Terriglobus roseus: one gene and its partner. Each later gene encodes a partner of the first gene's protein in a complex. Links are inferred from orthologs where the notes say so. Each region holds a gene or a part of one and is shown in the gene's direction. Other genes may lie near its edges.

Region 1 (3,282 bases):
CGGATACTCCAGCGGCAATGGCGGCTCAGTGGGCTACGTGTTCCTGCCAGACAATCTCAACGATCCCGTCTACATCACGGCTCTGGGGAACGAACATTTTGCAGGATGGAATCTTGGCGGATCGGTGACTCTGAACACGCGCGAGCACTTCTCGCATGAGTTCACGTTTGACTACAACCGAACTCCGTTTCAGGTGCAGTTTGTGGATCTGAATCTGGCCACTGGGCCGGATGAAACCGACCCGGTAACAGAAGCGGACTTTGGGTTTGAGGAGTCGATACTCTCAACCACAGAGTTCGGGTACAACCTGCAGTACCACCTGAAGCGACGGGATTCGCGCTGGCGACCCTACGTATTTGCCGGACCTTCTGTGCGGTTGATGCACCTGACAGATGCGCCAATCACCAAGGCGTCGCCATGGTTCAAACTGGGCCTCAGCACGGTGGGTATCCTGACCGCCGCTTGGAAATATGGCACTACACCGCCGCTCGAGGGTGGCGGCGTCTTCCAGATGGGCCTGCAATACGGTGGCGGCGTGAAGTACCGGGTGTCGCGGCGGGTATTGGTGCGGGCTGACTATAAGGAGACGCTGACTGGTCAGCCGGATTTCTGGTCAAAGTCGAAGAACGATATCTTCGATCCGAACGAACTGCCGGGCTACACCCTGGAAATCATTGGCCCCTTTACGGAGGGAGTCATGCGCCAGCAGCGGGCTACGATGGGCGTTTCCTTCGTCTTCTAGGCGGGCCTGGGCGTGGTTTTGATTGACGCCCGGTACCGTTCTTGGTACAGTGGAAGGGTTCCGAGGTTTCCCGCCCGTGGTGCGTCTTGACGTGCCGGTGGGTGGGAGGGGATCGCAGGTGCCATGCGCCGCGGCTCGTCATGAGAAAGCCTGATTGCCTTCCGGCGGTTGGTGCAGACACCCAAAGTTCAGAAGTCAAGTTAAGCAGTTTCAGGGAGTTATCGTGCCTACGTTTCATCAGCTTGTGAAGAAGGGCCGCACTGCGCCGAACTATAAGACGGCCAGCCCGGCATTGCAGGGATCGCCGCAGCGCCGCGGTGTGTGCACTCGTGTATACACCCAGACGCCGAAGAAGCCGAACTCGGCTCTCCGTAAGGTTGCGCGTGTTCGCCTGACCAACGGAATCGAAGTTACCTCGTACATCCCGGGTGAAGGTCACAACCTTCAGGAGCACTCGATCGTGCTTATCCGTGGTGGCCGTGTGAAGGATCTGCCGGGTGTGCGTTACCACATCGTTCGCGGAACGCTGGACAGCGTTGGCGTGGCGAAGCGTACGCAGAGCCGCAGCAAGTACGGCGCGAAGCGTCCGAAGCAGGCAGCAAAGTAATTAACGACCTGTCCGGGATACGGACAGGCCCAAGCCCAGATGCTTGAGAAGTCTACGGCGCTGGGGGAAGAAGAAAGAAGAGAAAGATGCCACGTAAAGGTCATATTGCAAAGCGCGAAGTAGCACCGGATCCGGTGTACTCGTCCACTCTGGTCACGAAGTTCGTTAACAGCATGATGTGGGGCGGCAAGAAGTCCACGGCGCAGAAGATTTTCTACGCGAGCATGACGAACCTGGAAGCCAAGGGCGGCGGAGACGACGCGCTGACGCTGTTCAAGAAGGCTGTTGAGAACGTGAAGCCCCTGCTGGAAGTGAAGAGCCGCCGTGTTGGTGGTGCGAACTACCAGGTGCCGATCGAAGTGAACCCGGAACGCCGCACCTCGTTGGCGATCCGCTGGCTGGTGAGCTATGCTCGCTCGCGCGGCGAGAAGGGCATGGTCGACAAGATGACGGCCGAGCTGCTGGATGCTGCGAATGGCCGTGGCGCTGCGATGAAGAAGAAGGAAGACGTGCACCGTATGGCCGAAGCGAACCGTGCCTTCGCGCACTATCGCTGGTAGTCACGTCGGGTTAACTTACTCCGCAGTAAGTTGACATGAAGTTGTAACAAGCACGAAATAACTTGGGACCCAGATTCAGGAGTAAGTCAGGCGGGCTGGCTTACTCCTGAACCTGCGAAGGACAGCGGACGTCATAAGTTCCGCAGAAGAGACAAATACGTGGCACGCACAATTGCTCTGAATAAATGCCGCAACATCGGCATCATGGCTCACATCGACGCGGGCAAGACGACGACGACCGAGCGCATCCTGTTTTACACCGGTGTAAACCACCGTATCGGCGAAGTGCACGAAGGCACCGCCACGATGGACTGGATGGAGCAGGAGCAGGAGCGCGGCATCACGATCACGTCGGCTGCAACGACGTGCATGTGGAACAACTACCGCATCAACATCATTGACACCCCCGGCCACGTGGACTTCACGGCTGAAGTAGAGCGTTCGCTCCGCGTTCTTGACGGCGCTGTGGCTTGCTTCGACGCTGTTGCCGGTGTGCAGCCGCAGTCGGAGACGGTGTGGCGTCAGGCTACCAAGTACAAGGTTCCCCGTATCTGCTTCATCAACAAGATGGACAAGAACGGCGGCGATGCTGAGTACGCAACGGGCACCATCCGCGAGCGCCTTGGCGCAAACGCGATCATGCTGCAGCTTGCAATCGGCGCAGAGGCAAACTTCAAGGGTGTTATCGACCTGGTCCAGATGAAGGCCATCCTGTGGCATGACGAGACCATGGGCGCGAAGTACTCCGTGGAAGAGATTCCGGCTGCTCAGCTCGACAAGGCAAAGGAATTCCGTCAGCACCTGATCGAAGCTGTTGCTGACAGCGACGACGCTCTGATGGAGAAGTACCTCGAAGGCGAAGATCCGACCCTGGATGAGCTGAAGTCGGCAATCCGTAAGGCAACGATCGGCATGAAGATCTTCCCCGTGCTGATGGGTTCGTCCTTCAAGAACAAGGGCGTTCAGACGCTGCTGGATGCGGTTATCGATTACCTGCCCAGCCCGCTGGACATCCCGCCGATGATCGGCCGCGATCCGGAAGATCCGGAAATTGAAATCATTCGCAAGGCTGATGACAACGAGCCGTTCTCCGCGCTTGGCTTCAAGATCATGACCGACCCGTTCGTCGGCCAGCTGATCTTTATCCGTAACTACTCGGGCACGCTGAAGACGGGCGACTCGGTTCTGAACCCGCGTACGCGCAAGACGGAGCGTATTGGCCGTCTGCTGAAGATGCACGCCAACAAGCGCGAAGAAATCACGGAGATTCTGGCCGGCGATATCTGCGCTGCTGTGGGTCTGAAGAACCTTGTTACCGGCGACACCATCTGCTCGGAGAAGGCTCCGGTCGTTCTGGAGTCCATCGACTTCCC
Region 2 (3,271 bases), 2.3 Mb from region 1 along the record:
CCTAAAGCATCGCTGAAATACTCGCCTATCTCACTGAAGGTCTTTCCACAGACAGGTCCTTCAGAGGGAGGGGAAATTTTGGCCACGCAGGCGGCTCAGGACGCCCATAATGACATGACCCCAGGTGGTACCGGTGCCACCGCCGATTTTTCCCCCGAGCCCACCCCGGGCCCCAGTGGCATAGCCCCGCCACCGTCAGGCATTCAGACGAAGGTCTCCACGACCATCTCAGACCGTGGTTATGACCTCTCCATCACGGCCAAAAACGTCTCTGATGATCCAAAATCAGTTGTGCTTTCCTGGACGCCGCAGTTTGCGATTCCGGCAAAGGGTCTTGGCAGCCTGAGGATTACTCCCCCGGAAACCGCCGAAAATGCAGAAAAGGCTGTGGAGATTCCCATAAATACACCGAATTTCCATCGGACATGGCAGGGCCTGAAGTACTCCTATTTGAGCAGCGGACCAGAGCTCCGGCTGCACAACGTGGCGGACGGGTATGTCTTACGATTGATGGCTTTAACGCCCAGCATTCGGAATTTCCGGGTAGATGTCCCCCAGGATGCAAACTCGGTCGCAATCACCTTCAGCACCGAAGGACCCGATGGAGCCAAGACGGTTGTGGGACCCGGCGAAACCCTCCAGTGGCGCCTGAGAATCCAGGTGGCGCCGAACAATTCCTACTCCCCGGCCGGCAATTAAACGCAGCGCGTTTGACCCTCTTCGCCGCTGTCCGTACCATGGTGGATGACGGCAAATCCGCACGCGGCCACACCGCCGCAGCACGCCGCAGAGACTCATCCAGAAGGCACCGATTTTGACTCCGAACGAGACAGTAGAAGCAGTGGCCGAGACCACCCCCGTGGAGACGGCAGAACAGCACACGCACGACCACGATCACGCTGGTCACAACCACGTTCATGGCCCCGCGCTGAACCCCGAACTGACCAAGGAAATCAGCGTCGAAGTTCCGGCCAACGATGTGGACAAGGCCTTCGGCAAAGTGGTGAAGCGTTACCAGAAGCTCGCCCGCATCCCTGGCTTCCGTCCGGGCAAGGTGCCTGAGGCGACCATCCGCAATCGCTTTGCTCGCGAAGTTCGTCAGGAAGTCATGGACCTCCTGGTGCAGGACCGCTTCCGCACCGAGATCGAGTCCAAGGGCCTGAGCCCGGTTTCCCAGCCGCAGATCGTTGAGCTGAACCTGAACGAAGGTCAGCCGCTGCGCTTCCGTGCACAGTTTGAAGTCATGCCCGGCTTCGACATCAGCGGATACGAGACGGTCACCGTCATCAAGGCCGATCCCGCACTGACTGAGCAGGAATTCGACATCGAGCTGGATCGCGTTCTGGATGCACACGCAACCATTGAACCGGTGGAAGAAGATCGTGAACTGGTCGATGGCGACTGGGCTGAGATCACCTTCAAGGGCGTTCGTCGCAAGGCCGAAGGCGACACCACTGTGCAGGAAGCCGACGAGATCGACGGCGAAGATGTTCTGGTGGAAATCGGCGGCAAGAACACCCTACCCGCATTCAGCGATGCTCTGCGTGGCAAGAAGACTGGCGCTGAGTTTGAGCTGGAAGTGAACTACCCCAGCGACTTCGGCGACGTTCGCCTGGCCGGCCTGACGATTGACTACAGCGTCACGCTGAAATCCATCAAGCGCAAGGTCTACCCCGAGAAGAACGACGAGTTCGCGAAGCAGCTTGGCGATTACGAGACCTGGGATGCCTTCCTGACTGGCCTGCGTGAGAACGCGACCTCAGGCAAGAAGCAGAATGCGGAGAACGAAGACAAGGGCAAGCTGGTCGACACCCTGGTCGAGAAGTTCTCGTTCCCCGTTCCCGAGGCGTTCATCCAGCAGCAGATCGACGTCCGTCTGGATCGCGGCCTCCGTGCGCTTGCCCAGCAGGGCATGACGCGCGAGCAGATGCAGCAGCTTGACTTCAACAGCCTGCGCGCCGCACAGCGTGAAGAAGCCATCAAGGAAGTAAAGGCGTCGCTCATCCTGGACAAGATCGCGGAAGCGACCAACGTTCAGGTGAAGGACGATGATGTGGAGCGCGAGCTGATGATCCTCAGCTTCCAGACCCGTCAGCCGCAGGACGTTCTTCGTCAGCAGATGACGCAGGATGGTTCACTGCAACGCATGCGTGAGCAGATGCGCCGCGAAGCTACCGCGACGGCTCTGTACGAAAAACTGGCATAACCTGATTCAAAAGAAAACGGCTTTAGCAACTGCGGGAGGATTCCCTCAGAGGCTAAAGCCGTTATTCTATGGACACGCATTTTGGCACGTAGCGAAATGCAGCGAAGCGTGAGTCGATGTGACTCGCGAAGCATCAAGAGCAACAACGGAAACGAGGAGATACATGGGTCTGATTCCAATGGTGCTCGAGCAGACGAGCCGGGGCGAACGCTCCTATGACATTTACAGCCGTCTGCTGCGCGACAACATCATCTTTCTGGGAACTCCGATCGATGACAACGTTGCAAACCTGATCATTGCGCAGTTGCTCTTCCTGTCCGGTGAAGATCCGGAGAAGGACATCCAGCTTTACATCAACTCTCCGGGTGGATCGGTCAGCGCAGGCATGGCCATCTACGACACCATGCAGTACATCAAGAATGACGTCTCCACGCTGTGCATTGGCCAGGCCGCCAGCATGGGCGCCTTCCTGTTGATGGCGGGTAAGAAGGGTAAGCGTTTCGCTCTGCCGAACTCGCGCATCCTCATTCACCAGCCGCTGATCATGGGACACGGCATCCAGGGTCAGGCCACCGAGATCGACATTCATGCACGTGAGATTCTGCGTCTCCGCGAGCGCATGAACAAGATCATGGCAGAGCACACCGGCCAGAGCTTCGATCAGATCGAACGCGATACTGACCGTGACTTCACGATGGGCGCGGATCAGGCCAAGGATTACGGTTTGATCGACGACATCATCACCCGCCCTCGTACGTAAGAGAACGATCACAGAACGAAGAAGCCCGGCAATCGCCGGGCTTTCTTATTTCCTCAGAGGTATGAGGTCGGCCACATCGTCCCTGCCCTGCTCTCGCAACCCAGCGGCAACGCCCTCACGGTCGGCAAGTGGACGGTTCTGACTCATCTTTCGCTTCCCTTGCAGACGCGTAATCGCCATGCGGAAACCAACGATGCCGCGCAACTGACCACGGATGAAATCCTCCGGTGCATCACTCACCTGCCACGCGCCACCGATTCTACCTTCGTGATGTTGCGTCAATCGCGTTACCAGATCAAGCAGAC

The links.
Region 2: the proteins of rpsG (region 1) and tig are in contact, whole or in part, in a crystal structure (PDB 3GTY), measured with the Thermotoga maritima proteins. The link is inferred for Terriglobus roseus from one-to-one orthologs. Residues at the interface, in WP_004081843.1 of Thermotoga maritima: Lys34, Lys52, Lys55, Glu59, Arg62, Gln63, Glu66, Asn67, Lys69, Val71, Arg95, Ala109, Lys110, Lys111, Gly112, Arg113, Pro114, Glu117, Glu121, Ile124, Ala125, Tyr127, Asn128, Asn129, Thr130, Gly131, Lys135, Asp139, Arg142, Met143; in WP_004081061.1 of Thermotoga maritima: Glu122, Val124, Val129, Leu130, Tyr133, Glu188, Gly259, Ile262, Tyr263, Glu266, Ser270, Glu273, Gln274, Glu277, Arg308, Gln311, Ile312, Ser315, Tyr316, Glu325, Arg329, Arg336, Leu363, Phe366, Trp367, Arg373, Leu377, Arg381, Leu384, Glu387.

The regions. Positions count from the first base shown.
Region 1 is NZ_LT629690.1:218,149-221,430, forward strand. What follows is about bases 212-3,172. They hold rpsG (30S ribosomal protein S7), read left to right. Parts: upstream 212-1,435; coding sequence 1,436-1,909; downstream 1,910-3,172. Other genes in these bases: BLT38_RS01070 (LssY C-terminal domain-containing protein), read left to right, coding at 212-742; rpsL (30S ribosomal protein S12), read left to right, coding at 966-1,349; fusA (elongation factor G), read left to right, coding at 2,069-3,172. Also shown: more of BLT38_RS01070, read left to right, coding at 1-211; more of fusA, read left to right, coding at 3,173-3,282.
Region 2 is NZ_LT629690.1:2,519,578-2,522,848, forward strand. What follows is about bases 74-3,023. They hold tig (trigger factor), read left to right. Parts: upstream 74-841; coding sequence 842-2,206; downstream 2,207-3,023. Other genes in these bases: BLT38_RS10620 (hypothetical protein), read left to right, coding at 74-699; clpP (ATP-dependent Clp endopeptidase proteolytic subunit ClpP), read left to right, coding at 2,370-2,966; BLT38_RS10635 (FMN-binding negative transcriptional regulator), read right to left, coding at 3,012-3,023. Outside these bases: more of BLT38_RS10620, read left to right, coding at 1-73; more of BLT38_RS10635, read right to left, coding at 3,024-3,271. UniProt on the Bacillus subtilis protein: Involved in protein export. Acts as a chaperone by maintaining the newly synthesized protein in an open conformation. Functions as a peptidyl-prolyl cis-trans isomerase.